3 regions of the Streptomyces sp. NPDC002671 genome follow, and region 3 is predicted to be linked to each of the others. Evidence: riboswitches for the same ligand, from Rfam matches in the RefSeq annotation. Region 3 holds a riboswitch; each other region holds the start of a gene.
What was found. Region 3 has a riboswitch for cyclic di-AMP ahead of ACWD35_RS19820 (NlpC/P60 family protein). Riboswitches for the same ligand answer to the same signal wherever they lie in the genome.
Positions count from the first base shown of each region.

Region 1: linked by a shared signal. The riboswitch ahead of ACWD35_RS21575 (transglycosylase SLT domain-containing protein) and the one ahead of ACWD35_RS19820 (NlpC/P60 family protein) in region 3 are both predicted to bind cyclic di-AMP.
Region 2: linked by a shared signal. The riboswitch ahead of ACWD35_RS34065 (transglycosylase family protein) and the one ahead of ACWD35_RS19820 (NlpC/P60 family protein) in region 3 are both predicted to bind cyclic di-AMP.

Region 1 is NZ_JBSFVU010000013.1:120,619-130,662, reverse strand. It holds gene ACWD35_RS21585 (LolA family protein) at 1-858, opposite strand, end outside; gene ACWD35_RS21580 (polyprenyl synthetase family protein) at 1,083-2,093, opposite strand; cyclic di-AMP (ydaO/yuaA leader) riboswitch at 2,731-2,911, shown strand; gene ACWD35_RS21575 (transglycosylase SLT domain-containing protein) at 2,916-3,404, shown strand; gene ACWD35_RS21570 (HAD family hydrolase) at 3,417-4,229, opposite strand; gene fahA (fumarylacetoacetase) at 4,584-5,801, shown strand; gene ACWD35_RS21560 (M56 family metallopeptidase) at 6,024-6,962, shown strand; gene recQ (DNA helicase RecQ) at 7,027-9,030, opposite strand; gene nuoN (NADH-quinone oxidoreductase subunit NuoN) at 9,204-10,044, opposite strand, start outside.
Region 2 is NZ_JBSFVU010000028.1:80,133-90,176, forward strand. It holds gene ACWD35_RS34055 (cytochrome P450 family protein) at 1-300, shown strand, start outside; gene ACWD35_RS34060 (transglycosylase family protein) at 485-1,576, shown strand; cyclic di-AMP (ydaO/yuaA leader) riboswitch at 1,760-1,928, shown strand; gene ACWD35_RS34065 (transglycosylase family protein) at 1,933-2,613, shown strand; gene eno (phosphopyruvate hydratase) at 2,910-4,217, shown strand; gene ACWD35_RS34075 (FtsB family cell division protein) at 4,323-4,799, shown strand; partial or broken gene ACWD35_RS34080 (DUF501 domain-containing protein) at 4,828-5,232, shown strand; gene ACWD35_RS34085 (Ppx/GppA phosphatase family protein) at 5,434-6,390, shown strand; gene ACWD35_RS34090 (NAD(P)/FAD-dependent oxidoreductase) at 6,881-8,263, shown strand; gene ACWD35_RS34095 (class I SAM-dependent methyltransferase) at 8,466-9,755, shown strand; gene ACWD35_RS34100 (ABC transporter permease) at 9,831-10,044, opposite strand, start outside.
Region 3 is NZ_JBSFVU010000011.1:279,884-289,927, forward strand. It holds gene ACWD35_RS19795 (DUF5691 domain-containing protein) at 1-666, shown strand, start outside; gene ACWD35_RS19800 (cobalamin B12-binding domain-containing protein) at 718-1,134, opposite strand; gene ACWD35_RS19805 (esterase/lipase family protein) at 1,359-2,237, shown strand; gene ACWD35_RS19810 (M23 family metallopeptidase) at 2,499-4,076, shown strand; gene pcrA (DNA helicase PcrA) at 4,148-6,640, opposite strand; cyclic di-AMP (ydaO/yuaA leader) riboswitch at 6,927-7,081, shown strand; gene ACWD35_RS19820 (NlpC/P60 family protein) at 7,090-8,304, shown strand; gene ACWD35_RS19825 (tellurite resistance/C4-dicarboxylate transporter family protein) at 8,616-9,584, shown strand; gene ACWD35_RS19830 (hypothetical protein) at 9,588-9,947, opposite strand.

The DNA of each region.
Region 1 (10,044 bases), on a different contig from region 3:
GCCCTTGGGCGGGGTGAAGTCGAAGGTGCGGGCGGCCGGTTCGGCGAAGGAGACCTGGGTGAAGCCGACGTCGAGGACGGCCGCGCCGCCGCTCGCCGGGGTCAGCGTGAACTTCAGCGGCTGACCCGTCTTCGCGTCCACGGCGATACTGATCGCGCCGACCGTGCTGCCGGACTGCCTGGGCTTGATCAGCAGCTTGTAGGCGTCGCGGCCGGCGACCTGGGCGGTGCCGTCGACGGTGACGGACGTGGTGTCGTCCACCGACTTCAGGGCCTGGTCGGCGAAGTCCTTGGGCGTGGCCGGGGGCTCGGCCCGGTGCTCCTTGGCCGAGTCCGCCGAGGTGCCGTGGTAGACCTCGTTGCTCTTGCTGTCGTAGCCCCACACGTCCTTGCCGTTGTGGATGAGGCTGTACTCGGCGCCGCTCTCCAGCAGAGACAGCTTCTGCCGGTCGGGGCCGTCGAGGGCCACGCGCAGGGTGTGCGTGCCGGAGACCAGCTCGGTGAGCTTCGCCTTCGGGTCCGCGGTCGAGCCGGCGCCGTTGCCGCCCCGGGCCGCGCCGGACATCAGGCTGTTCTCCAGGCCACCGAAGTTCGGCAGGCCGAGGTCGGTGTCGATCTTCACCGTGCCGGACAGTTGCTGCACGTCCGACTTGGCTATCTTCTCGATGAGCTGCTGTGCGGTGATCTTCGGCAGGTCGGGGTCTCCGGAGGCGGCGAGCGCCGGGACGAGCCCGATCGTGGCCGCCGCCACCCCCACCACCGCGACCGGGACGACGTACCGGGCGGCCTTGCGGCGTCCGGTACGCAGGTCCCCGTCCTGCGCGACGTCCGTTGCGTCGTCGGATTCGTACGGTGCCATGTGTGCCTTACCTCCGTCGTCGGCGGCGGCTGTCCTCACGCTGGTCCACCTGAGCCGCCATTCTCACCCGAATCGGTGAGGAGTGGTGATTTCCGTGGTTCCCATCTGACCAAATCGGCCGTGAGGAAGCGTCAGACCTCGGAGCCAACTCCGTGTACGCCTGCGGTATGACACGAAAGGGCGGCAGCTCCACCCGACCCGTAGGGGTCGTCCCGAAGCCGGGCTCAGCCGGCCCGGAACACCACCGCGTCGCACAGTTCCGTCAGCGCCGCCTTGGCGTCGCCCTCGGGCAGCGGGGCCAGCGCGGCGCGCGCCTCTTCGGCGTAGCGGACGGCGTCCCGGCGGGCCTGCTCCAGCGCGGGGTGTGCGCGCAGCGCGGCAAGCACCTCGGCGTGCCGGGCGCCGTCGCTGAGGTCGGAGTCCAGCAGCTCGCACAGCGCGAGGTCCTCGGGCAGCCCCAGCTTGGCCGCCCGCTCGCGCAGCCGGAGCACGGGCAGGGTCGGGATGCCCTCGCGCAGGTCGGTGCCGGGGGTCTTGCCGGACTCGTGCGAGTCGGAGGCGATGTCCAGGACGTCGTCCGAGAGCTGGAAGGCGACACCGAGCCGCTCGCCGTACTGGGTGAGGACGTCGACGACCGTCTCGTCGGCGCCGGACATCATCGCTCCGAACCGGCACGAAACCGCCACCAGCGCGCCCGTCTTGCCGCTGAGCACGTCCAGGTAGTGGTCGACCGGGTTACGGCCGTCCGAGGGACCCGCGGTCTCCAGGATCTGACCGGTGACCAGCCGTTCGAAGGCGAGGGCCTGCACCCGGACCGCCTCGGGGCCGAGGTCGGCGAGGATCTGGGAGGCGCGGGCGAAGAGGAAGTCGCCGGTGAGGACCGCGACGGAGTTGCCCCAGCGGGTGTTGACGCTGTCCACGCCGCGTCGCACGGCGGCCTCGTCCATGACGTCGTCGTGGTACAGCGTGGCGAGGTGGGTCAGCTCCACCACGACGGCGGACGGCACCACGTTCGGCGCGTACGGGTCACCGAAGCGCGCCGCGAGCATCACGAGCAGCGGCCGGAAACGCTTCCCGCCGGCCCGGACGAGGTGCTGCGCGGCCTCGGTGATGAACGGGACCTCGCTCTTGGTGGCTTCGAGCAAACCTTCCTCGACAGCCGCCAATCCGGCCTGGACATCGGCTTCGAGAGCCTGGTCCCGCACGCTCAGCCCGAACGGCCCGACGACGGTCACGAGGGGTCTCCTGTCTGCTGTGTCTCTGTTGGCGATTGCACGGTTTGTCGATAGGTCGCCGCTATCACTTCAAGTCAGCGTATCCGGTCCGCTTTCGATCACCGATAGCGCCCACCGCTCGAGACACTCATGCACATCCGTACGTCCTACCCCCACGACTCCCACCGGCGGACGGTACGAGGGGGTACGCGCACGTATGGCGGACCCTGACGGACGCGCCGGTCCCCGCGCCGCGTCGGCGAGTCGTGGCGAGAGCCGCGGCCGGCCGCTGAACCCTCCGAAATCACCTGTGACGCGGACCACTTTCCTGCCTCCAACGGGTGAAGCGAATCCCCCGAAACCCCCGAATCGCCCGAATCCCCTTAATACCTCATGCCCGATTTGCCATATTTCGCTCATTCGTGAGTTGGGTCACTCACACCCATTGGAACGCCCTGCCGGGAATAGCTGCCCCCACCCCTTCCCACCCCTTGTCGTAAAGGTGAGTTGAGCGTTGGCAACTGCAAAGGATCAAGTGCCACATTCGGAACAGATCAAGGTCAATTGGGTTGATCTACGAATCTGGTACTTGTTCCGGACATGTGCTCTCGCATACGTTCCGGGCCATCAGGCGGACGCCGAATCCTGCCGCCGCCTGAAAGACCCATCGACGAACTCATTTCGTACGGCAGGAGCGGGGGACCCAGGTAAGCCGCCGGCCCGGTCGACACATGTCGCACCGGAACGGCTAGGGGTGAAGTCGTGCCGTCTCGACGGCCCGGCCGGGCACTCCCCAGCCCGAACCCGACAGCTCACCTCGCAGGCGCCGGAGAGGACTTCCCCATGTCTGCTGCCGCTCAGCCCCGCCGCACCCGGAACAACCGCCTCGTCCGCGCGCTCGTCGCCGCCGGCACCGGCGCCGCCGTACTCGCGATCCCGCTCATCGGCGCCACGAGCGCCTCGGCCGCCGGCAGGACGACGACGACCGCCGCCACCACCCTCGCGGGGTACCCGAACAACCTTGACGGCTGGATCCGCGAGTCCCTCGCGATCATGGCTCAGAAGGGCATCCCGGGCAGCTACAACGGCATCTACCGCAACATCATCCGGGAGTCCTCGGGCAACCCCAACGCCATCAACCTCTGGGACTCCAACGCGGCCAAGGGCATCCCGTCCAAGGGCCTGCTCCAGGTCATCGACCCGACGTTCAACGCGTACCACGTGATCGGAACGTCGTTCAACATCTACGACCCGGTCGCGAACATCACCGCCGCCTGCAACTACGCCGCCGCGCGCTACGGTTCGATCGACAACGTCTTCAGCGCGTACTGACATACCCCCCGGTCAGTCGGTCGGGAACAGTCTTTCGAGGACGACGGCGATGCCGTCGTCCTCGTTCGACTTGGTGAGCTCGTCGGCGACCGCCTTGAGTTCGGGGTGCGCGTTGGCCATGGCGACGCCGCGGCCGGCCCAGGCGAACATCGGGATGTCGTTGGGCATGTCACCGAAGGCGAGGGCCTGTTCGGCGCCGATGCCCAGCAGGTCGGCGGCGAGCGCGAGCCCGGTCGCCTTGGTCACCCCGCCGGGCTGGAGTTCCACGGTGCCCGGCCCCGACATGGTGACCGTCGCCAGCGAGCCCACGACCGAGCGCGCGAGCGCCGCCAGCGCGTCGTCGGACAGGTCGGGATGGCGCAGCAGCACCTTGCTGATGGGCTCCGCCCACAGGTCGTCGCGGCGGCCGACCCGCACCGCGGGCAGGGTCGGATGGGGCATCCGGTACCCGGGCTCGATGAGCGTGAGCCCGTCCACGCCATCCTGGTCGACGGCCGCGTGGACCTGCCCGACCTCGGCCTCGATCTTGCCGAGCGCGGTCTCGGCCAGCTCCCGGTCGAGCCGCACCGACCACACCAGGCGGTCGGCTCCGGCGTCGTAGACCTGCGCGCCCTGCCCGCACACCGCGAGCCCCGTATATCCGAGGTCGTCCAGCAGGGGCCGCACCCTGGGGGCCGGGCGGCCCGTCACCACCAGGTGCCGGGCGCCGGCCCGCGCCACCCGCGCGAGCGCGGCGCGCGACCGATCGGAGACGGTGTCGTCGCCGCGCAGCAGCGTCCCGTCCAGGTCGGTGGCGATCAGTGAATACGCGGGGGAGGCGGCCATGATCAGAGAATACGGACCTCGCGCCCCGCCCGACTCCCCCTGTCACCCTGTGCACTTATGTACTTCCCAGCGCCAAGTGGGGCCATTCGCTTGCCTGATGGCCTCCTTCGTACGAGTGGAGCGGCCGAGCCGTGGGCCGCCCGCGGACCGGATCCATCCCGTCCGCCCCCAAAGGGAGCCAAGCGGGGATTGCCACCCCCGACAAGACTTATTCGGACATCCAGAACTCTTCAGTCATCACCCGCACAACCCTTCAGGCACTGCCCAAGACACCTGCCTCCGCCGTAACGTGTGGCGCGACCACATGGAACGCATCGCCGCGCAAGGCGCCGGATGAGAGTGAGGCAGTACCCCATGCCCCCCTTCGACGTCCCCGAGGGTGACCCCTTCGGTCCGCACAACCTTCCCTATGGCGTCTTCTCGCCCTCCGGCAGCACGGAGCGGAGGGTCGGCGTCCGGCTCGGGGACCACGTCCTCGACGCGGGCGCCGCGGCCACCGCCCTCGGCTCGCCGCACCAGGCGCTGCTCGCGAAGCCCACCCTCAACCCACTGCTGGCCGCCGGCCGCACGGCCTGGTCCGAGGTGCGGCGCGCGCTGACCGCCTGGGTGACGGAGCCCGCGCACCGCGAGACGGTCGAACCGCTGTTCCACCCGCTGTCCGAGGTCACCCTGCACCTGCCGTTCGAGGTGGCGGACTACGTCGACTTCTACGCCTCGGAGAACCACGCGCGGAACGTCGGCCAGATCTTCCGCCCGGACGCCGCGGACTCCCTCACCCCCAACTGGAAGCACCTGCCGATCGGTTACCACGGCCGCTCCGGCACGGTCGTCGTCTCCGGCACGGATGTCGTACGGCCCTCCGGGCAGCGCAAGGCGCCGGCCGACCCCGCCCCCGTCTTCGGCCCGTCGGTCCGGCTGGACATCGAGGCCGAGGTCGGCTTCGTCGTGGGCACGCCGTCCGAGCTGGGCACGCCGGTCGCGCTGGGCGACTTCAGGAAGCACGTCTTCGGGCTGTGCCTGCTGAACGACTGGTCCGCGCGCGACATCCAGGCCTGGGAGTACGTGCCCCTCGGCCCCTTCCTCGGCAAGTCCTTCGCCACCTCGGTGTCCGCGTGGATCACCCCGCTGGCGGCGCTGGAGCACGCGCGCGTGGCGCCGCCGGAGCGCACGCACCCGCTGCTGCCCTACCTGGACGACACGGCCGAGGGCGGGCAGCCGGACGGCTACGACCTGCGGATCTCCGTGGCGATCAACGGCCATGTGGTCGCCGAGCCGCCGTTCTCCACCATGTACTGGACCGCCGCCCAGCAGCTCGCCCACATGACGGTGAACGGGGCCTCGCTGCGCACCGGCGACCTGTACGGCTCGGGCACGGTCAGCGGCCCGGAGCAGCACCAGCGCGGCTCCCTGCTGGAGCTGACCTGGAACGGCCGCGACGCCCTCGAACTCCCGGACAGCAAGCGCACGTTCCTGGAGGACGGCGACGTGGTCACCATGTCGGCGTGGGCGCCGGGGCCGGACGGGAACCGGGTGGGCCTGGGCGAGGTCAGCGGGCGGATCGTGTCGGGCTGACCTCCGGGAGCCGAGGGCGCAGTTGAGAGACAGGAGTCACCGGCGGGGTGAGCGTCACCCCGCCGGTCCCCGGACTCGGCACGCGAAGGAGGCGGACTCGAAGGAGGGCGGGCGGATCCCCGTCGGGGACTGCCTCTTGGCGCCCCTCGCCGTCATACTGGCGGGACACGCACCACCCCTCTCCCGCACACACTCCGACCCCGACCAGGACGGTGCCCCGGTATGACCGTCTGCCTGCTCCTGCTGAGCGTCGTCGCCCTGACGGCCGCCGTACCGGCGCCGCGTGCCCTGACCCGGGCCAGCTGGCCCGAGCGGGAACCCGTGGTCGCGCTGTGGGTGTGGCAGTGCCTGGTCGCCACGGTCCTGATGTGCTGCCTGGCCGCGCTGATCCTCGGTGCGGCGGCCGTCTTCCACACCGTCCGCGACCGCGTGTTCGCCCCGGCACCGCCCGCCGTCACCGCCGCGTACGACCTCTCGTCCGCGCCGGTGTGGGCGGTCACCCTCACGGTGCTGCTGGCCTGCGGGGCCGCCTGGACGACGGCGATGCTGGCCCGGGAACTCGCCGAGGCCCGCCGGCGCCTCGGCCAGACCCGCGCGCAACTGCGCGAACGCGCCCCGGAACTCCCGGCCGGGCTACCGGCCGCGCGGGGCCCGATGCTGGTGCTGGAGGACGAGTACCCGGACGCCTGGTGGATGCCCGGGCATCCGCCCCAGCTGGTCGTCACCACCGGGGCGCTGCAGCGCCTGACCGACCACCAGCTGGACGCGGTCCTCACTCACGAGCGGGGTCACGCCCGTGCCCACCACGACTGGCTGCTGCACCTGTCCACGGCACTCGCCACGGGCTTCCCGCGCGTGCCGCTGTTCGCCCACTTCTGCGACCAGACCCACCGCCTGGTCGAACTCGCCGCCGACGACACCGCGTCCCGCCGCTGCGGCCACCTCACCACGGCCCTCGCGCTGATCGAGCTGAACCAGCACCGGGGCGTCCTCTCCTGCGCCTCCAGCCGCCGCCTGCTGGGCGAGCGCGTGGACCGCCTCCTGGAGCCCCCGCCGCGGCTGCTGCGACGGCAGCGGGCGCTGACGACGACGGTGGCCGCGCTGGTGCCGTTGCTGCCGCTGCTGATCACGTTCGCCCCGGGACTGTCGGCGCTGTCCTGAGCCCCCTGGGGGCTGCCGCCCCCAGACCCGCCCCCACCCCCGCAGGCGCCCGAGTGGCAGCTCGCTATATCCAGTCGTCCGGCTCCGGCTCCTCGCCCCACTCCGGCCAGTCGTCCTCCGGGGACTCACCGGGCGCTGGCACGGTGGCGGCGGCCGTGCCGGAGCCGTCCAGGGAGGACAGCACCCCCAGTACCCCCTCCCCGTACGTCGCCAGCTTCTTCTCGCCCACGCCGCCGACCGTGCCCAGCTCCCGCACCGAGGCGGGACGGCGGGTGACGATCTCCCGCAACGTGGCGTCGTGGAAGATGACGTACGCCGGGACGCCCTGCTCCCGGGCCTGCTCGGCGCGCCAGGCCCGCAGGGCCTCGAAGGCGGGGAGCAGCTCGTCGGGCAGCTCGGCCGCGGCGGCCTTGGCCTTGCCTCCGCCCCGGGCGGAGCCCGCGCCCGAACCCGACCGGGAGGCGGCCGGCTTCTTCGGCTCCTTGCGCAGCGGGACCTCGCGCTCGCTCCGCAGCACCGAACCGCTCGTCTCGGTGAGCACCAGCGTGCCGTACTCGCCCTCGACCGCGAGCAGCCCCTGGGCCAGCAGCTGGCGGACGACGCCCCGCCACTCGCCCTCGGCGAGGTCCTGGCCGATGCCGAAGACGGACAGCTGGTCGTGGTCGAACTGGATCACCTTGCCGGTGCGCTTGCCGAGCAGGATGTCCACGATCTGCAGGGCGCCGAACTTCTGCCCGCGCTCCCGCTGCAGCCGCACCACCGTCGAGAGCACCTTCTGCGCGGCGACCGTGCCGTCCCAGGTCTCCGGCGGGGTGAGGCAGGTGTCGCAGTTGCCGCAGCCCGCCGGGGCGGGTTCCTGGCCGAAGTAGGCGAGCAGCTGTCCGCGGCGGCACCGGGCCGTCTCGCACAGCGCGAGCATCGAGTCGAGGTGGGCCGCGGCCCGGCGGCGGAAGGCCTCGTCGCCGTCGCCGGACTGGATCAGCTTGCGCTGCTGTATGACGTCGTTCAGGCCGTACGCCATCCACGCATTGGACGGCAGACCGTCGCGGCCCGCGCGGCCGGTCTCCTGGTAGTAGCCCTCGATCGACTTGGGCAGGTCCACGTGGGCGACGAAGCGCACGTCCGGCTTGTCGATGCCCATGCCGAAGGCGATGGTCGCCACCACGACCAGGCCGTCCTCGCGCAGGAACCGGGACTGGTGCGCCGCGCGCGTGCCCGCGTCCAGACCCGCGTGGTACGGCACCGCCTCGATGCCGTTGGCGGTGAGGAACTCCGCCGTCCGCTCCACCGAGTTGCGCGAGAGGCAGTACACGATGCCGGCGTCGCCCGCGTGCTCCTCCCGGAGGAAGGCGAGGAGCTGCTTCCTGGGGTCGGCCTTGGGCACGATCCGGTACTGGATGTTGGGCCGGTCGAAGCTGGCCACGAAGTGGCGGGCCGCCGGCAGGTGCAGCCGCTCGGTGATCTCCTGGTGGGTCGCGTGGGTGGCCGTCGCGGTGAGGGCGATCCGCGGGACGTCCGGCCAGCGCTCGCCGAGGAGGGACAGGGCCAGATAGTCGGGGCGGAAGTCGTGGCCCCACTGGGACACGCAGTGCGCCTCGTCGATCGCGAAGACGGAGATCTTGCCGCGGGAGAGCAGGTCGAGCGTGGCGTCCAGCCGCAGCCGCTCCGGGGCCAGATAGAGCAGGTCCAGCTCGCCCGCGAGGAACTCGGCCTCGACCACGCGCCGCTCGTCGAAGTCCTGCGTGGAGTTGATGAAGCCGGCCCGCACGCCGAGGGCGCGCAGGGCGTCCACCTGGTCCTGCATGAGCGCGATCAGCGGCGAGACCACCACGCCCGTACCGGGTCTGACCAGGGCCGGGATCTGGTAGCAGAGCGACTTGCCGCCACCGGTCGGCATGAGGACGAGGGCGTCGCCGCCCGCCACCACATGCTCGATGATCGCTTCCTGCTCGCCGCGGAAGGCCTCGTACCCGAACACCCGGTGCAGCGTGGCCAGCGCCTCGCTCCCGGCCGCGCCCGGCACCTCGGTCACGCCCTGCATCTCCCTGATCCCGCCTGTCCCGTCCATCGTCCTGTCCCCCGTCGGTCCCCCGTGTGCCGTCCGTCGACCACTGCATCCACGATAGGGGCCCGGACCGACAGCCTCGGAGTTATCCACAGGCTCGGCCCACTGTCCGAACGGCACGGCGGCCCGGCTCCCCCGAGGGATGCCGGGCCGCCGCCCGCACGGCAGGCGCCGCGTCAGCGCACGAACACACCCGCCTGGCTCGCCAGGTCCAGGAAGTACTGCGGCGCCACACCGAGCACCAGCGTGACCGCCACACCGATGCCGATCACTGCCGAGGTCAGCGGCGAGGGCACCGCCACGGTCGGGCCCTCCGGCTTCGGCTCGCTGAAGAACATAAGCACGATCACGCGGATGTAGAAGAACGCGGCGATCGCCGAGGAGATCACACCGATCACCACCAGCGGGGCCGCGCCGCCGTCCGCCGCCGCCTTGAACACGGCGAACTTCCCGGCGAAGCCGGAGGTCAGCGGGATACCGGCAAAGGCCAGCAGGAACACCGCGAACACGGCCGCCACCAGCGGGGAGCGGCGGCCGAGGCCGGCCCACTTCGACAGGTGGGTGGCCTCGCCGCCCGCGTCGCGCACCAGCGTGACCACGGCGAACGCGCCGATCGTCACGAACGAGTACCCGGCCAGGTAGAAGAGGACCGACGACACGCCGTCCTTCGAGGTCGCGATGACACCCGCGAGGATGAATCCGGCGTGCGCGATGGACGAGTACGCCAGCAGCCGCTTGATGTCGGTCTGTGTGATCGCGACGATCGCGCCGCCCAGCATGGTGACGATCGCCACCGCCCACATGACCGGCCGCCAGTCCCAGCGCATGCCGGGCAGGACGACGTAGAGCAGGCGGAGCAGCGCGCCGAACGCCGCCACCTTCGTCGCCGAGGCCATGAAGCCGGTCACCGGGGTCGGCGCGCCCTGGTAGACGTCGGGCGTCCACATGTGGAACGGCACCGCGCCCACCTTGAACAGCAGGCCCATCACGATCATCGCGCCGCCGATCAGCAGCAGC
Region 2 (10,044 bases), on a different contig from region 3:
GCCGGCGACCCGGTGCTCGTCGTGCTCGCCGCCGCCGACCGGGATCCGGAGCGGTTCACCGCCCCGGACCGGCTGGACCTGTCCCGCCGGGACAACCAGCACCTCGGCTACGGCCACGGCATCCACTACTGTCTCGGCGCGCCGCTCGCCCGCCTGGAGGGCCAGTTCGCGCTCGCCACCCTCCTCACCCGCCTCCCCGACCTGCGGCTCGCGGCGGATCCGGCCGAGCTGCGCTGGCGCGGCGGACTCATCATGCGCGGACTGCGCACTTTGCCGGTGGAGTTCACGCCCGTCCAGTGAGGGGCTTGCCCCGTGAACTCAGCCCAACCAGCCGAAGATGACAGGCGTTCGCTTCTGTGATCTTCACGTGATCTGCGCGGCATTAACTTGTGACAAGTGATCGTATGCCTATACGTTCACCCAGCAGCGTGGCGCCCAGCAGCACCCGCCGCGCGGGTCCTGCTGTCGCACGAAAGGCTTCCGCATGCTCACCGGGAACGGTCGTCACCGTCGCCCCCGTCAGGCCCCGGCTCTCCTCGTCGCGGCCGGAGTAACCGGCTCCGCCATCGCCCTCCCGCTCCTGGGCGCGGCGAGCGCCAACGCGGCCGACGGCACCACGTGGGACAAGGTGGCCGAGTGTGAGAGCGGCGGCTCCTGGAGCGCCGACACCGGCAACGGCTACTACGGCGGCCTGCAGATTTCCCAGGACGACTGGGACAAGTACGGCGGCACGAAGTACGCCTCCAGCGCCGACCAGGCCAGCCGTTCGCAGCAGATCGCCGTGGCAGAGCGGATCCTCGCCGACCGGGGCACCACCCCCTGGGCCACCTGCGCCCTGCTCAACGGCCTGACCGCGCACTCCGGCTCCGTGGACGTCGACACGGGCGTCGGAAACCCGGGTTCGGACTCGGACTCCGGCTCGCACGGCTCCGGTGACTCCTCCGAGTCCAGGCATTCGTCGGAGGGCCAGCAGGGCCAGCAGGGTCAGCAGGGCCAGGATTCGTCCGACTCCGCCGACACTTCCGACTCGCCCGGTCTGTCGGATTCGCCGCCTTCGTCACCCTCTTTGCCTTCGTCGTCCCCGTCGAGGTCGTCCGACTCCTCGGACGCCACCGCCAAGCCGTCCCCGGGCGCGAGCCATGGTGCGGGCAAGGGGGGCAAAACCCCCAAGTCCGACAAGTCCACGTCGTCCGACACTCAAAACGGACAGGGGGATGGCGGCGCCACCACGGACCCCGCAACGGACGACTCGGACAATTCCTGGCAGAACGGTGGCTCTTGGAGCCTCGTCGACACCGGCTCGCTCAGCAGTGGTGGACGTCACCGTGGCGTCAGTGCGGACGAAAGCGTGACAAACGGTCAGAACGCCACCCGGTCCGGCCGTCACGCGTCCCCCGATGCGAGCACCTACGAGGTCCGTGAGGGAGACAGTCTCTGCTCCATCGCCGACTCCCTTGACGTCGACGGCGGATGGCGCGCGCTCTACGGCCACAACAAGAAGGTCATCGGCGCCGACCCGAACCACATCGCCGCCGGTCAGACCCTGGAAATCGGTGCGGAAACGGGCCAGAAGTAGCGGGAGTTGACGCCCCACTAAGCGCCTGAATGTCCGGTTTGGTGAAAGTGTGGGATGAGTCTCAGAAGCCCTGATCGTCTTTGAAATTCCGCGGATCGCGTGGCTACGGTCAAGGCCGCTCGTCACCACGAGCCCCGGCAGTCGCAACGCCGAATCCTGCCAGCGGTTGCCCGGGAACAGTCGTCGCATCATGCGCCGTAGGCAGGAGCGGGGGACCCAAGGTAAGTGCCAAAACCGGCAGTTGACGTCGGTTGCGGCTTGGGGTGAAGCCGCGTCCCGAAAGGGCCGCGGCCGGGCAACTCAACCGGCCCGAACCCGACAGCTCACCTCGCAGGCGTCGGTGAGGGGATCGATCCATGCTGTTCACCGGCAAGGGCAAGCACCGCCGCCCGTTCAAGGCCACCCGCGCCATCGCGCTCGCCGGAGTCGCCGGCGCCGCTGTCGCCGCCCCGCTCATGGCGGCCGGCAACGCCTCCGCCGCCACCGCCGCCGAGTGGGACAAGGTCGCCCAGTGCGAGTCCGGCGGCAACTGGTCCATCAACACCGGTAACGGCTTCTACGGCGGCCTGCAGTTCTCGGCCTCCACCTGGGCCGCGTACGGCGGCACCGCCTACGCCCCGCAGGCCAACCAGGCCACCAAGGCGCAGCAGATCACCGTCGCCGAGAAGGTCCTCGCCGCCCAGGGCAAGGGTGCCTGGCCGGTCTGCGGCACGGGCCTGTCGAACACGCCGTACAACGGCACCGCGGCGGCCCCGAAGGCCACCACCACCCGCTCCACCGACCAGGCCGCCTCCCGCTCCGCCGAGCGCACGGCCCCGGCCAAGAGCACGGGCAAGAGCGCGACCGTCACCACCCCGACCGGCAAGAAGGTCAAGAAGGGCGACGGCGAGTACAAGGTCGTCAAGGGCGACTCCCTCAGCACCATCGCCGAGAAGCACGGCGTCAAGGGCGGCTGGAAGAAGCTGTTCGACCTGAACAAGGACATCGTCCAGGACGCCGACCTGATCTACCCGGGTCAGCAGCTGCACCTGAAGTAAGGCGCGGCCCCCAGTCCCCCCGCCCCGGTGCGTGTTCCCCCGTACGCGCCGGGGCGGGGCTTTTGTGTCCCCGCTGTCCGCCGCTCTCCTCCCCGCTTTCCGCCGCACTTTCCCCACTCTTCACCCGGGGCTCACCCGGGAACCCCTTTGTTCCGGGCGTGAACAATGGGTACCGTTTGCCTGTCCACGGGGCGGTCGGTCGGTGGCCGACGCCCCATGGACGGTTAGGCTCTAGGCGCAAGGCACAGCCGCAAGGCACACGCCCCGCACTTCCAGCGTCACATCCCAAGAAGGAGATGCTCGTGCCGTCCATCGACGTCGTCGTAGCCCGGGAAATCCTGGACTCCCGAGGCAACCCCACGGTCGAGGTCGAGGTCGGCCTCGACGACGGCAGCACGGGTCGTGCCGCCGTCCCGTCCGGCGCCTCCACCGGTGCCTTCGAGGCCATCGAGCTGCGCGACGGTGACCCCAACCGCTACCTGGGCAAGGGTGTCGAGAAGGCCGTCCTCGCCGTCATCGAGCAGATCGGCCCGGAGCTGGTCGGCTACGACGCCACCGAGCAGCGCCTGATCGACCAGGCCATGTTCGACCTGGACGCCACCGACAACAAGGGCTCCCTCGGCGCCAACGCCATCCTCGGCGTCTCCCTGGCCGTGGCCCACGCCGCCTCCGAGGCCAGCGACCTCCCGCTCTTCCGCTACCTGGGCGGCCCGAACGCGCACCTGCTGCCGGTGCCGATGATGAACATCCTGAACGGCGGCTCGCACGCCGACTCCAACGTGGACATCCAGGAGTTCATGATCGCCCCGATCGGCGCGGAGTCCTTCTCCGAGGCCCTGCGCTGGGGTGCCGAGGTCTACCACACGCTGAAGAAGGTCCTGAAGGGCAAGGGCCTGTCCACCGGCCTCGGCGACGAGGGCGGCTTCGCCCCGAACCTGCCCTCCAACCGTGAGGCCCTCGACCTCATCCTCGAGGCCATCAAGCAGGCCGGTTACATCCCCGGCGAGCAGATCGCGCTCGCGCTCGACGTCGCCGCGTCCGAGTTCTACAAGGACGGCAAGTACCTCTTCGAGGGCAAGGAGCGCTCCGCCGCCGAGATGACGGAGTACTACGAGGAGCTCGTCGCGGACTACCCGCTCGTCTCCATCGAGGACCCGCTGTTCGAGGACGACTGGGCCGGCTGGAAGGTCATCACCGACAAGCTCGGCGACAAGGTCCAGCTGGTCGGCGACGACCTGTTCGTCACCAACCCCGAGCGCCTCGCCCGCGGCATCGAGGAGGGCACCGCCAACGCCCTGCTGGTGAAGGTGAACCAGATCGGTTCGCTGACCGAGACCCTGGACGCCGTCGAGCTGGCCCAGCGCAGCGGCTACAAGTGCATGATGTCCCACCGCTCCGGCGAGACCGAGGACGTCACCATCGCCGACCTGGCCGTCGCCACCAACTGCGGCCAGATCAAGACCGGCGCCCCGGCCCGCTCCGACCGCGTCGCCAAGTACAACCAGCTGCTGCGCATCGAGGAGATCCTCGACGACGCCGCGGTGTACGCCGGCCGCAGCGCCTTCCCGCGCTTCAGGGGCAGCGTGGAGATCTCCAAGGGCTGACCCAACCCGGGGTAAGCCTTAGCCAGTCGTACGTACGTCCCCGCACTCGGTCCCGTACCGTGTCCGGGGACGTACGTGCGTGTGAAAGGGGAGGCGGAGAGCCAGATGGCAGTGAAGGACCGGGACCGTTTCTCCACCGCGACCAGGCTGCGCCTGCTCGGCGAGCAGACGGCGGCCCGGGTCTACCGCTCCCAGACCAAGCGGCAGGCCCGCCGCTCCCGGCTCACCGGCCGCGCGGCCCTGCTCGCCCTGGTGCTGTGCTCGCTCATCGTCGCCCTGGCCTACCCGATGCGGCAGTACGTCTCCCAGCGCGCCGAGATCTCCGACCTCCAGCGGCAGCGGGAACAGGCCCGCCGGCGCGTCGAGCAGCTGCGCGACCTCAAGGCGCGCTGGCAGGACGACTCCTACGCCGAGCAGCAGATCCGGCGCCGGCTGCACTATGTGATGCCCGGGGAGACCGGATACGTGGTCGTCGCCCCGGGCGCGGCCAAGCAGTCCCGCGCCCGACTCGGGGCCTCCCGCCGGCCCTGGTACGCGAACGTCTGGGACGGCGTCGACAAGTCCGACGCCTCCGACCAGTGAACCGACAGAAAGACAGCCGAAGACAGTCATGGAAACGCCTCCGCCGCCCACTCCGCGTACCGAGCCGACCGACGCGGACGTCGAGGCCTTCAAGCAGCAGCTCGGGCGACCGCCGCGCGGGCTGAGGGCGATCGCGCACCGGTGCCCCTGCGGCCAGCCGGACGTCGTGGAGACGGCACCCCGGCTGCCCGACGGCACGCCCTTCCCGACGACGTACTACCTGACCTGCCCGCGCGCCGCCTCCGCGATCGGCACGCTGGAGGCGAACGGCGTCATGAAGGAGATGACCGAGCGCCTGCAGACCGACCCCGAACTGGCGGCGGCCTACCGCGCGGCGCACGAGGACTACATCCGGCGCCGCGACGCGATCGAGGTCCTGGAGGGCTTCCCGAGCGCGGGCGGCATGCCGGACCGGGTGAAGTGCCTGCACGTGCTGGTCGGCCACTCGCTGGCCGCCGGGCCGGGCGTCAACCCGCTCGGCGACGAGGCGCTCGCGATGCTGCCGGAGTGGTGGGCGAAGGGGCCGTGCGTGCAGCCGCTCGTGGCGCCCGATCCGGCGGACGAGCACCCGGGCGAGGAGGGCGCGGTCCTCGACCCCACCGAGGTCCGCAGCGCTTTCTTTGCCGAGCGCCCGCTGGTCCCCGAGGGCTTCTCCCGGGTCGCGGCCGTCGACTGCGGCACGAACTCCATCCGGTTGCTCGTCGCGGACGTGAACCCGGCCACCGGTGAACTGCTGGAGCTGGACCGGCGCATGACGATCGTGCGGCTCGGCCAGGACGTGGACCGCACCGGGCGGCTGGCGCCCGAGGCGCTGGAGCGGACCTTCGCCGCGTGCCGGGAGTACGCGGACGTCATCCGCGAACTGGGCGCCCCCAAGGTGCGTTTCGTGGCCACCTCCGCCTCCCGGGACGCGGAGAACCGGGACGACTTCGTGCGCGGAGTCGTGGACATCCTCGGCGTCGAGCCCGAGGTCATCTCCGGCGACCAGGAGGCCGAGTTCTCCTTCACGGGTGCGACGAAGGAACTCGCCGGCCGCGAGGACCTGACCCGGCCCTACCTCGTCGTGGACATCGGCGGCGGCTCCACCGAGTTCGTCGTCGGCGACGACCATGTGCGGGCCGCGCGCTCCGTGGACGTCGGCTGCGTGCGCATGACCGAACGGCACCTGGCGCAGGGCGGCAAGGTGAGCGACCCGCCGACCGCGGAGGAGATCGCCGCCATGCGGGCCGACATCGAGGCCGCCCTGGACCTGGCCGAGGAGTCGGTCCCGCTGCGCCGGGCGCACACCCTGGTGGGCCTGGCCGGCTCGGTCACCACGGTGTCCGCGATCGCCCAGGACCTGCCCGAGTACGACTCCGCGCGCGTCCACCACTCCCGGATCTCCCGTGAGCGCGTCCGCGAGATCACCGAGTGGCTGCTGCGCTCCACGCACGCCGAGCGGGCGACCGTCCCGTCCATGCACCCGGGCCGCGTCGACGTCATCGGCGCCGGCGCCCTCGTGCTGCTCGCGATCATGGAGCGGACCGGGGCCGAGGAGGTCGTCGTGAGCGAGCACGACATCCTCGACGGCATCGCGTGGTCGGTGGCCTAGCCCGCACGCGGTCGGTGACCCAGGCAGCATGCGCCCGGTGGCGTGACTCTCTTTTATTACTGGCCAGTAGCAGTCGGCTGAGCAGGTCGGATAACGTCTGAGCGGGGCTGAGGGGCCCTCAGGGGCCCCTCGGTGACGGCCGGTCGGAAAACTTCGTGAAGTTCTTCACAAGGATTTAGGCCAAGTGGCACCACGAAAACGGGCCGATAGGCCCTTCCGGGGGCTCCGGAGCTGTTTGAACATGTTCAGACGATGGCCGGAAAAGTGGCGCGAACGGGTCTGATCCAGGGGTGTTGCGAGGTGCTCACAGCCACCCCGAAAGCCCAGAGAGGCAGCTCACGCGGCCTTGACAACGGGGCAGACCGCCCAGGGGTTCCGGCCCGCCGGCATGACCTGCGTCACGCGGGCCGCGGATATTAACACAGGCCCTGTCGGACCTTGTGAAGGGGCGCACGAGCACCCCTCCCTGACCGGGTGGATACTCGATGGCATGAGCACCACGGAGCGTCCCAGGATCCTCGTAGTAGGCGGTGGGTACGTAGGCCTGTACGCAGCTCGGCGCATCCTGAAGAAGATGCGCTACGGAGAGGCGACCGTCACGGTCGTCGACCCCCGGTCGTACATGACCTACCAGCCCTTCCTCCCCGAAGCCGCCGCCGGCAGCATCTCCCCTCGCCACGTCGTCGTCCCGCTGCGACGCGTGCTCCCGAAGGCGGAGGTCCTCACCGGCCGGGTCACCACCATCGACCAGGACCGCAAGGTCGCCACGATCGCCCCGCTGGTGGGCGAGGCGTACGAGCTGCCCTTCGACTACCTCGTCATCGCGCTGGGCGCGGTCTCCCGTACCTTCCCGATCCCCGGCCTTGCCGAGCAGGGCATCGGCATGAAGGGCATCGAGGAGTCCATCGGCCTGCGCAACCACGTCCTGGAGCAGCTGGACAAGGCCGACTCCACGACTGACGAGGAGCTCCGCCGCAAGGCACTGACCTTCGTCTTCATCGGCGGCGGCTTCGCGGGCGCGGAGACCATCGGTGAGGTCGAGGACATGGCCCGGGACGCGGCCAAGTACTACAAGAGCGTGTCCCGCGAGGACATGCGCTTCATCCTCGTCGACGCCGCCGACAAGATCCTTCCCGAGGTCGGCCCCAAGCTCGGCCAGTACGGCAAGGAGCACCTGGAGAGCCGGGGCGTGGAGATCTACCTCTCCACCTCCATGGACTCCTGCGTCGACGGCCACGTCGTGCTGAAGAACGGCCTGGAGGTCGACTCCAACACGATCGTGTGGACCGCCGGCGTCAAGCCGAACCCGGCGCTCGCCCGCTTCGGTCTCCCGCTCGGCCCGCGCGGCCACGTGGACACCGCGGCCACCCTCCAGGTGCAGGGTACGGACTACATCTGGGCCGCCGGCGACAACGCCCAGGTCCCGGACGTCGTCGGCCGCAAGGCGGGCAACGAGAACGCCTGGTGCCCGCCGAACGCCCAGCACGCGCTGCGCCAGGCCAAGGTCCTCGGCGACAACGTGATCTCCGGTATGCGGGGCTTCCCGCAGAAGGAGTACGAGCACGCCAACAAGGGTGCGGTGGCCGGTCTCGGCCTGCACAAGGGCGTCGCGATGATCGTCTTCGGCAAGATGAAGATCAAGCTCAAGGGCCGCCTCGCCTGGTACATGCACCGTGGCTACCACGGCATGGCGATGCCGACCTGGAACCGCAAGATCCGCATCTTCGCGGACTGGACGCTCGGCATGTTCCTCAAGCGCGAGGTCGTGTCGCTGGGCGCCATGGAGAACCCGCGCGACGAGTTCTACGAGGCCGCCAAGCCGGCGCCGGTCGCCGCCGCGCCCAAGACCGAGGAGAAGGCCAAGGCCTCCTGACCTCAGGCCTCCTGACCTCCGGTCACTGATCCACCCGAAGGACCTCCCGCTATCCGTGGTGCGGGGGGTCCTTCGGCGTTCCACGGGTTGTCGCGGCGAAGAAAAATGACCAGCTGTAACTCCTTCGCGGGACTGCGCCACGTAGCCGTCGGTGTTTACGTGGTAACCGGCATCCGGGATCGTCGTCTTGGAGGTGGGCACCATGACCGACGCCGCGTCGCGGCTGAGGAGGCTTTCCGAGCAGCTGCTGGGAGTTCCGCTCCCGGTGCGCCTGCGGGCGTGGGACGGGTCGCAGGCCGGGCCGCCGGAGGCACCGGCGCTCGTCCTGCGCAACCGCCGCGCGCTGCGCCGCATGATGTTCAAACCGGGCGAGCTGGGCCTCGCCCGTGCCTGGGTCTCCGGCGACCTGGAGATCGAGGGGGATCTGTACAGCGCGCTCGACGCCATGGCCGGGCTGGTGTGGGAGCGCGGGGAGGGCGCCCGCGGCCTCACGCAGGCGCTGCGCGACCCCGGCGTACGGGCCGCCGTACGCGAGCTGCTGAAGCTCACCGGGCCGCCCGTCCCGCCGGCCCCGCCCCGCGAGGAGGTCCGCCGGCGCCGTCATCTGCACACCCGGCACAGTGACAAGCGGGCCATCAGCCACCACTACGACGTCGGCAACGACTTCTACGCGCTGGTCCTCGGCCCGTCGATGGTCTACTCGTGCGCGTACTGGGAGGACGGCGGGACCCTGGAGTCGGCCCAGCGCGACAAGCTCGAACTGATCTGCCACAAGCTCGGCCTGACCCCCGGTCAGCGGCTGCTGGACGTCGGCTGCGGCTGGGGCTCGATGGCCATCCACGCGGCCCGTGAGCACGGCGTGAGCGTCGTCGGCATCACCCTCTCCCAGGAGCAGGCGGCGTACGCCCGCAAGCGCGTCGCCGACGAGGGCCTGACCGACCGGGTGGAGATCAGGGTCCAGGACTACCGGGACGTCACGGACGGCCCCTACGACGCCATCTCCTCCATCGGCATGGCCGAACACGTCGGCGCCGAACGCTACCTGGACTACGCGAGCGAGCTGTACGGCCTGCTCAAGCCCGGCGGACGGCTGCTCAACCACCAGATCGCCCGCCGCCCGCAGCGGGACGAGTCCTCGTACCGCGTGGACGAGTTCATCGACGCCTACGTCTTCCCCGACGGCGAACTCGCCCCCCTCGGCACCACCGTCACCCAGCTGGAGCGGGCCGGGTTCGAGGTCCGGGACGTGGAGTCGATCCGCGAGCACTACGCCCGCACCCTGCGCCGGTGGGTCACCAACCTGGAGGCCGACTGGGACCGCGCGGTCCGCCTCACCAGCCCCGGCCGGGCCCGCGTCTGGCGCCTCTACATGGCGGCCTGCGCGCTCGCCTTCGAGCGCAACCGGATCGGCGTCAACCAGGTGCTGGCCGTCCGGACCCCCGAGGCGGGCGCCTCCGGCCTGCCGCCGCGCCCGCGCACCTGGCACGGGTGACACCTGTAGGTACGGCGAAGGCCCCGCTCGGCGCGTTGCGAGCGGGGCCCTCGGCTGTCGTACGGCTGCCCGGCGCTACTCGGCCTTGATCGCCGCCAGCATGTTCAGGCGGGACGCGCGGCGGGCCGGCCACAGGGCGGCCAGGACGCCGACCCCGCCCGCCAGCAGCAGGAAGACCGCGATGCGGGCCCAGGGCAGGACCAGTTCGTACGTCGACATCTTCGTGCCCAGCAGCTCACCGGCCGCCCAGCCGAAGAACACGCCGAGCCCGATGCCCAGCACACCGCCG
Region 3 (10,044 bases):
AAACCTCCGGCGGGCAGGGGGGAACGGTCCTGGTGGCTGGGCCAGTTGGTGGAGTCCGCGCCGCTCTCCACCTGGCCGCGGCGGCTGGGCGGACGTACGCCCCAAGAACTCGTGGCGCTGCCGGTGACGGACGGCTGGCAGGGTGAGCTGCACGCGGCCTGGTGCCGGGCGGCGGTGCGGCAGCGCGACGCCGAGTGGGCGAAGGCGCTGCTCGGGTCCCCGTCGGCACCGGAGGCCGGCGGGCCGGGGGCGGTGTCGCTGGCGGAACGGGCGAAGCTGCTGGGCACGCTGGGCGCCGAGAAGCGGGCGGAGTGGGTCGCCGGGTTCATCGCGGCGCACGGCCTGTCGGAGGCGTTCCAGCTGCTCGGGGTGTGCGCGGTCCCCTGGGCACCCGCCCTCGGCCGGGCCGTGGTGGACGCCCTCAGCATCGCGCGGGACGCGGGCAGTTACCCCTGGAGCTTCAGCGGGGTCATGGGCCTGGCGGAGCGCTGCCTGGACCCGGCCGAGGCCGCCCGGCTGGACGGCCTGCTGGCGATACCGGACGAACGGGAGGACGCCTCGCCGGGAGCCGGGGGGTATTGGGCGGAGGCGTTCCTGAGACTGGTCACGACGCTGCGGTTGCGCGCTGCGATGACCGAGGAACTGGGGGCGGCCGAAAGCCGCTGAGTGACCGGCCGGCAGTCACCGAGTACTGCCGGCTTCCCTCCCCGGTCCGGCCTACGCCTCGGCCGCCTGACGCACGTTGCCCCGCACCCACTCCACGATCGACGTGGTCGTCGCGCCCGGCGTGAAGATCTCCGCGACGCCCTTCGCCTTCAGCGGCGGGATGTCCTCGTCCGGGACGATGCCGCCGCCGAAGACCACGATGTCCTCTGCGTCGCGCTCCTTGAGCAGGTCGATGACCGCGGCGAAGAGGGTGTTGTGGGCGCCGGAGAGGATGGACAGGCCGATCGCGTCGGCGTCCTCCTGGATGGCGGTGTCGACGATCTGTTCCGGCGTCTGGTGGAGGCCCGTGTAGATGACCTCCATACCGGCGTCGCGCAGGGCGCGCGCGATGACCTTGGCTCCCCGATCGTGGCCGTCGAGCCCCGGCTTGGCCACCACCACGCGGATCGGACCGGCTGCCACACCCATCACTTCCTCCATCAACCGACTACGGAAGCGACCGCTTCCGTCCGTACCGACAAGTACCGCACATCTCGCGCGTGCCGTCACCCACCGCGAAGTGAACGAACGTTATCTCCAGCATCCCGTAACCGGCAGTTTTGCGGTGCCGAGCGAGGGGGAAATCACATGGTGGGACATGAAGGCACACGGGGGAGCGCGGCGTCCTCCTGCGTGCCGACAGGAGGTCGGCCATGAAGGTCACCGGGGTACTGCCACTCTTCCTCCCGCTCTGCCGGCGCCTGTGCCCCGGCGGACCGACCGAACTGACCAGGCTGACCGGACTCCCCGGACTCTCCGTGGCGCTGCTCAAGGCGACCGTCCTGGAGGCCGCGATCCTCGCCGGCCACCTCGTGCTGTATCCGACCGGCCTCACCCCGGAGCGCCGCTCCGCCGCACACCCCGCCCAGGGCGACACCGCGCGGCTGCCGGTCCGGCCGGGCCCGCCGGTCGTGCTGCTGCACGGGTTCATCGACAACCGCTCGGTCTTCGTACTGCTGCGCCGCGGCCTCACCCAGCACGGCGGACGCAGAGTGGAGTCGCTCAACTACTCACCGCTCACCTGTGACATCCGCACCGCGGCCGAGCTGCTCGGCCGGCATGTCGAGGAGATCTGCGAGCGCACGGGCAGCGACCGGGTCGACATCGTGGGGCACAGCCTCGGCGGGCTGATCGCCCGGTACTACGCACAGTGCCTCGGCGGGGATCTCCGGGTGCGCACGCTGGTCACCCTGGGCACCCCGCACGCCGGGACGCGGGTGGCCCCGCTGGCCGACGCCCATCCGATCGTGCGCCAGATGCGGCCCGGCTCGGCGGTGATCGAGGAGCTGGCGCGGCCCGCGCCCGGCTGCCGTACGCGGTTCGTCAGCTTCTGGAGCGACCTCGACTCCCTGATGGATCCGCTGGAGTCGGCCCGCCTCGACCACCCCGACCTCGACGTGCGAAACGTCCGGGTGACCGGGATCGGGCATCTCGCACTCCCCGTGCACCCCGCCGTCGCGGCCGGAATACGTGAGGCCCTCGACGCGGCACACCCGCAGGACCGGCTCGCCGGCGGACTCACCGTGGCCTGACCGCGGCCTGGGGCCACCTGAGGTCACCCGGGATCGCCGCACAAGCGACGCACAGATGAAGAATCGGCGACGGACCGTCACTCCTCACCGAACATTCATCGAACACAAGGCCAAACTCAGGTCCAGCCTCCCCCGAAACACGGCCGAATGCCCGTTTCCGGCCAACGCGAAACCAGCTGAAGATTGTCGGGCCCAGGTACCGGCGGGTACAGTCGCCGCACTGCTCTGGCAGCCCCTGTCGTCGAGGCGAAAGAGAAGTTGGTGAACGACCGTCACCCGTCGGGGACCATGACACCCCCGGCCTCGGACGCCTCCTCCGCGACCTACGCGCCCTACGGAGCGCAGGGAGTCCACTACGGCGACCTCACCACGTACGGCGGCTACGACGCCACTGGTTTTGCCGCCGGTTCCGGACCCGCCCCGGCCTACGACGCGGATCCGCTCTTCGGCAGCCTCCCGGGCGACGCGCACGCGACCGGCGCGTACGACACCACGCAGTGGCAGACCGGCGCCGGGCAGAACCTGCACTACGACCCGTACGCGGCCCAGCACCACGCGGCCTACGACTCCGGCGTCTACGACAGCACCGCCTGGGCGGTCCCGGCGCAGGCCACGGGGAACAACATCAGCGGCTGGGGGTCCCCCCTCTGGGGGAGGGACGCGAGCGCCTGGCTCCAGCCCGGTGTGTCCGAGCAGCCTGCCGGCGCCGACCCCACCCAGCAGTGGCAGTGGGGCACCCAGACCTTCGACACGGGCGCGTACGACGCCACCCAGTGGAACGCCGACGGCCACGCCGTGGCCGCTCACCACGAGCAGCCTGCCGAACCGTTCGACGCGCAGTCCACCACCGTGTCCGAGCAGGCGCCGTACGACGACACGGCGTACGAGGAAACCGACTTCCAGGACTCGGACTTCCAGGACCCGTACTACCAGGACTCCGGCTTCGAGGACTCGGGCTTCGAGGACTCGGGCTTCGAGGACGACCCCGCCGAAGACGACGAGCTGTCCTCGACCGGTGAACTGCCCGCCGTAACCGGCCTGCTGGAGGACCAGGAGGAGACCGGCCCGGCCCCGGCGCCCCGCGGCAGCTCGCGTGGCGCGGGGCGGTCCCGGCGCCGTACGCCCGCCAAGCGCTCCGCGCTGCTGACCGTCGCGGTCCCCTCGGTCTGTGTCATGGGGGTCGCCGGGATCGCCGCCGCGACCGTCGGCGGCCTGACCGACGGCGGCAAGGACACCACCGCCTCCGCCTCGGACGCGCACGCGGTGCAGCCGTCGGTCGCCAACAACAAGCTGGACACCCAGCTCAGGGGCCTCTCCGCCGGCGCCGACGACTTCGCCGACCGGGCGAGCCGTACGCAGGAGCGCATCGACCTCAAGACGCAGCAGGAGCTGGAGAAGAAGAAGGCGGCGGCCGAGGCCGCGCTCAAGGAGCGGCTGCGCCCCAAGTTCGTGCTGCCGGTCCTGCAGCGCGGGCTCAGCGCCTACTTCGGCCAGGCCGGCGTCAACTGGATGTCGGTGCACACGGGCATCGACTTCCCGGTGTCGTACGGCACCACGGTGATGGCCGCGACCGACGGTGTCGTCTCCACCAAGTGGAACAGCGCCTACGGCAACATGTTGATCCTGACGGCGAAGGACGGCACGGAGACCTGGTACTGCCACCTGTCCAGCTACCGCGTGGCCCCCGGTACGAGCGTCCAGGCCGGCCAGCCGATCGCCTACTCGGGCAACTCGGGCAACTCCACCGGCCCGCACCTGCACTTCGAGGTACGGCCGGCGGGCGGGGCGGCCATAGACCCTCTGCCGTGGCTGCGCAGCCACGGCCTGGACCCGACCTGAGCCCGGCCTGAAGACCGTTACGAGTGAGCCCCGCCGATATCCGGCGGGGCTCACTCGTCCACGGCTTCTTCCTACAGCTTCTCGACCGGCGCGTACCGCAGCAGCAACCGCTTCGGCTTGTCGTCGCCGAAGTCGATCGTCGCCTCCGCGTTCTTCGGGTCCGTGCCCTTGACCGCGACCACCGTGCCGAGGCCGAACTGGTCGTGGGTCACGCGGTCGCCGACGGCCAGCCCCACCACCGGCTTCTCCGTGGCGCGCCGCGTGGCGAAGCCGGACGCGCCCGCCGCCGACGAGCGGGAGCGGGACGAGGAGAGCGAGGCCGCGATGCCCGACGCGGGCCCGGAGGACACCGGTGCGGTGGCTCCCGTCCGCTTCCACTCCATGTGGGCGGGCGGGATCTCCTCCAGGAAGCGGGAGGGCGGGTTGTACGAGGGCTGGCCCCAGGCGCTGCGCATGGCCGAGCGGGTCAGGTACAGCCGCTCCCGCGCGCGCGTGATGCCGACGTACGCCAGGCGCCGCTCCTCCTCCAGCTCCTTGGTCTGGCCGAGGGCGCGCATGTGCGGGAAGACGCCGTCCTCCATGCCGGTCAGGAACACGACCGGGAACTCGAGGCCCTTGGCGGTGTGCAGGGTCATCAGGGTGATGACGCCGTCGCCGTCCTCTTCGTCCGGGATCTGGTCGGAGTCGGCGACCAGGGCGACCTTCTCCAGGAAGTCGGCCAGCGTACCCTGCTCGCCTTCCTCGCGCTCCTGCTCGAACTCCAGGGCCACGGAGGCGAGTTCCTGGAGGTTCTCGATGCGGGTCTCGTCCTGCGGGTCCGTGGAGGTCTGCAACTCGGCCATGTAGCCGGTGCGTTCGAACACCGCCTCCACAACGGTCGCCGGTCCGGCGCCGGACTCCACGATCGTACGGAGGTCCTCCATCAGCGTGTTGAACCGCTTGACCGCGTTGGTGGAGCGCGCGGCCATACCGTACGCCTCGTCCACCCGCTTCAGGGCCTGCGGGAAGCTGATCTTCTCGCGCTGAGCGAGGGCGTCGACCATCGCCTCGGCGCGCTCGCCGATGCCCCGCTTGGGCACGTTGAGGATGCGGCGCAGCGGCACCGAGTCCTCGGGGTTGGCGAGGACGCGCAGGTAGGCCAGGACGTCCCGGACCTCCTTGCGCTCGTAGAAGCGGACGCCGCCGACGACCTTGTAGGGCAGGCCGACGCGGATGAAGACCTCTTCGAAGACACGGGACTGGGCGTTCGTGCGGTAGAAGACGGCGACGTCCCCGGCCTTCGCCTCGCCCGCGTCCGTGAGGCGGTCTATCTCGTCGGAGACGAACTGGGCCTCGTCGTGCTCGGTGTCGGCGACGTAGCCGGTGATGCGCGCGCCCTGGCCGGCGTTGGTCCACAGGTTCTTCGGGCGGCGGGACTCGTTGCGCTCGATGACCGCGTTGGCGGCGGACAGGATGGTCTGCGTGGAGCGGTAGTTCTGCTCCAGCAGGATCGTCGTCGCGTTCGGGTAGTCCTCCTCGAACTGGAGGATGTTGCGGATGGTCGCGCCCCGGAAGGCGTAGATCGACTGGTCCGCGTCACCCACGACGCACAGTTCGGCGGGCGGCAGCTCGTGCTCGCGCGGGGGGACGTCGGCGTCTTCGGAGGCGCGGTCGCCCGTACCGACCAGCTCGCGCACGAGCGCGTACTGGGCGTGGTTGGTGTCCTGGTACTCGTCCACCAGGACGTGCCGGAAGCGGCGGCGGTAGTGCTCGGCGACGTCGGGGAAGGCGCGCAGCAGGTTGACCGTCGTCATGATCAGGTCGTCGAAGTCGAGCGCGTTCGCCTCGCGCAGCCGCGACTGGTACAGGGCGTAGGCCTGGGCGAGGGTCTTCTCGAAGCCGTCGGCGGCCTGGGCGGCGAAGTCCTCCTCGTCGATCAGCTCGTTCTTCAGGTTGCTGATCTTGGCGCTGAAGGACTTGGGCGGGAAGCGCTTGGGGTCGAGGTCCAGGTCACGGCAGACCAGGGCCATCAGGCGCTTGCTGTCGGCGGCGTCGTAGATCGAGAACGAGGACGTGAAGCCGAGCCTCTTCGACTCGCGGCGCAGGATACGCACGCACGCGCTGTGGAAGGTCATGACCCACATCGCGTTCGCGCGCGGGCCGACGAGCCGCTCGACGCGCTCCTTCATCTCGCCCGCGGCCTTGTTGGTGAAGGTGATCGCGAGGATCTGGCCCGGGTGCACGTCCCGCTCGGCGAGCAGGTGGGCGATGCGGTGGGTGAGCACGCGGGTCTTGCCGGAGCCGGCGCCGGCGACGATGAGCAGCGGGGAGCCGGCGTGCACGACCGCGGCGCGCTGGTTCTCGTTCAGCCCCTCCAGCAGGGCCGCTGCGTCGATCGCGGGGCGCGGGGCGCCGTCGCGGTAGTACGTGTCCCGGTCCGGCGGCACGTCGAACTTCCCGCCGAACAGATCGTCCGGAAGCGACTCCGGAGCGTGATCGTCCTCGGGCGGCGGCGGGGGCTCCTCCTCGCGCCCGCGAGGGGGCTGGAGGTCCGCCAGGAAGCTGTCGTCAAAGAGGCTGCTCATCGCTCTCCGAGTCTAGGGCGCCGGACTGACAACCGTGGGCCGCCCCGAGAACCCGGCCCCCCGCGGGAGGCTCCCCTCCCGGCACCTGCCGACCCCTTCCGCCCCTCACGCTGCGGAAGCGCCCGATGACCCAGCCGTGATTTCCCGCACCCTCACCCCCGAGGTCACGAAAATGTATCGGACATACTACGCACCAACCTTCACAGGGGTACCACGAGTTGGCTAGCGTGCGTGCGGGCCGTACGACCCCTACCGGCGAACCTCGCCGGGCCGCGCGGCCCCCGCCGAGTCCGGCGCGCCCTCGCGGCGACCGGAGCCGGGGACCCACCGACCTCTGGGGTGAATCGGCCGCCTCCCACCGGGAGGGGGCCGTAGGGCAACCCTTCCGAACGCACCGCCCGAACCCGACAGCTAACCCGGTAGGCGGCGCATGGAAGGAGTCGCCTCCCTTGGCGTCGCACCGCAAGCCGCGCCCCGTCGGGCCCCGTACAGCAGGCCTCCGCGCCCCCGTCCTCGCCACCGCCGCACTGACCTCCGTGGCCGTCCTCTCCCAGACGGCGAACGCCTCCCCCGCCGCCGACAAGGGGAAGCCGAGCGTGGAGGAGGTGCAGAAGAAGGTCGACGATCTCTACCGGCAGGCCGAGTCGGCGACCGAGAAGTACGACGCGGCCAAGGAGCGCGCCGGCAAGGAGCGCGTGCGCGCCGACAGCCTCCGTGACGATGTCGCGAAGCGCACGGAACGCCTCAACACGGCCCGCGAGGAACTGGGCACCATAGCCGCCGCCCAGTACCGCACCGGCACCACCGTGCCGGACACGGCCACCTTCCTGCTCGCGAGCAATCCGCAGGACTACTTCGACCAGAGCCAGCTGATGCACCGGCTGACCTCGCGTCAGAAGAGCGCGGTCGACGACTTCGTCACGGAACAGACGGCGACCATGAAGAAGCGCCGGGAGGCCGCGACGAGCCTCCAGACGCTGACCAAGACGCAGGACGACCTGCAGACGGCGAAGGCCACCGTCCAGAAGAAGCTCGCCACCGCGCGTGAGCTGCTGTCCAAGCTGACGGCCGAGGAGAAGGCGCGCCTGGCGGCGATCGAGAAGCAGAAGGCGGAGGAGGCGGCCCGCAAGGCGGCCGAGCTGGCGAAGCAGCAGGCGGCGCGCCAGCGGGCGGCACAGCAGAGCACCCCGTCGCCCTCGTCTTCGCCGTCCCCGTCGTCCTCGGGCTCGTCGGGCTCCTCGGACACCTCGGGCTCGTCCGGCGGATCCACCTCTTCCGGCGGTTCGACCACCTCCGGCTCCTACGACACCAAGGCCGCGGAGGCGATCGCCTTCGCCCGCGCCCAGATCGGCAAGCCGTACGTGTGGGGCGCCACGGGCCCCGGCTCCTACGACTGCTCCGGCCTCACCCAGGCCTCCTGGCGGGCCGCCGGCGTCAGCCTCCCGCGCACCACCTGGGACCAGGTCAAGGTGGGCACCACGGTCTCCCTCGCCGACGCCCGCCCCGGCGACCTGATCTTCTTCTACGACGACATCAGCCACGTCGGCCTCTACATAGGCAACGGCATGATGATCCACGCCCCCAAGCCGGGCGCGTACGTCCGCGAGGAGTCGGTCTACTACGGCGGCACGTCCATCATCCACAGCGTGGTGCGACCGGCGTAGGAGCGTGACCGGCACAGGAGCGTGGCACGACCGGCTCAGGGCGGGGCGTACGCCCGCGCGCCCCGCCCTGAACAGCCGCGTCCCTCTCTAGGCCCTGTCGTCAAATTCCCGTCGTCCGCCCGGAGGGCGGGCCGCGCGGCGTCTGGTGCGTGCAGCTGCAAGGCGGAGGAGGGAGTCGACGATGGGGGTCCCCCCGCGCGAGCGAAGCCGAGCGTGGGGGAGCGTCGGCGACTGACGACAACGCGGCAGATGCGCGTGCCAGGCGTCGCGCGGCAGGCGGGAATTTGACGACAGGGCCTAGCATCGGGCGCATGTCCCGCCTCTCCTCCCTGCGTGCCTGGTCGGCGCGGCGGTCGCCTGCGGCCGGGGCCGCGGTGATGGCGACCGGGATCGTGTCGGTGGGGCTGCAGCTCACGGGCGACGAGGGGCTGTCCCGGGTCTTCCTGGGGCTGACCTGCGTGGCCTGGCTGGGGCTGGGCGCGGAGTTCGTCGTACGGCTGGCGGGGCAGCGGCGGCGCTGGCTGGCCGAGGCCGGGAGTCCCGGGGCGCTCACCGCCGTGGCCGCGACGACCGTCCTGGGCACCCGGCTCTCCACGCTCGGCCGGCAGACCCTGGCCGAGGCGCTGCTCGCGCTGGCGGCGCTGCTCTGGCCCGTGCTGTTCGTTCTCGTCGTACGGCGCTGGGAGCGGCGCATGCCGGGAGCGGTGTTCCTGTGTTGTGTGGCCACACAGGGTCTCGCCGTACTGGGCGCCACGCTGGCCGCGGCCGAGGCGACGGCGTGGCTCGCGCACGCCGCGCTGGTGATGTTCTTCCTGGGGCTGGTGCTCTACTGCGTCGCCCTGGCCCGGTTCGAGTCGCGGCAGGTGCTGGAAGGGGCCGGGGACCACTGGATCGCGGGCGGGGCGCTCGCCATCTCGGCGCTGGCCGGGGCGAAGCTGCTCTCCGCCGACAGTGCCCGGCTGTACCTGTGGAACGTCGACGACCGGGGGACGCTGCGTACGCTGACGGTCGCCCTGCTCGTGCTGGATGTGGCCTGGTACCTCGTGCTGCTGGCGGCCGAACTGGTCCGGCCGCGCCCGGGCTACGACGTACGGCGGTGGGCGACCGTGTTCCCGATGGGAATGACGGCGGCGGCGACGCTGGCCGTCGCCGCCACGGTGGACGTTCCATGGCTGAAGGGGCCGGGGCGGGTCCTGACGTGGGTGGCGGTGGCCGCCTGGCTCGCGGTCGCCGCCGGCGCGGTGCCGACGGCTCGCGCCGCCGTCAGGTCAGGGCGCTGAACGTCAGGTCCACAGCACGGCGATGAAGATGTTCGTCGTGGTCAGCAGGCCGACCAGCCCGAAGACGCTCTTGTCGACCTTCTCCTCGTCACGCTTCACGTAGACCAGCCCGAGGATCACGACGAGCAGAGCGAGCTTCAAGCCGATCTTGAGGTAGTTGAGGTGGTGGTCGTCGTCGCCGGCCCGGTGGAGGCCGACCAGGATCACACCGGTGGCCAGCATCGTCAGCGCGCCGTGCAGCATCCCGGGCACGAACCGTGCCGTGCCCTGGCCCATGGCCTTGATCTGGGTGATGAATCCGCCCAGCAGCGCCGCGATGCCGATGATGTGCAGGCCGACGAAGATGTGGATGAGTACGTCCATGAGGCCGGAGCCTAATCAGGGCGCATCCGCGGGGCGTCCCCGGGGCGCCTGCCCGCATCCATGCTCTTGCATATATCCGCTCCATAGCACCCCACCA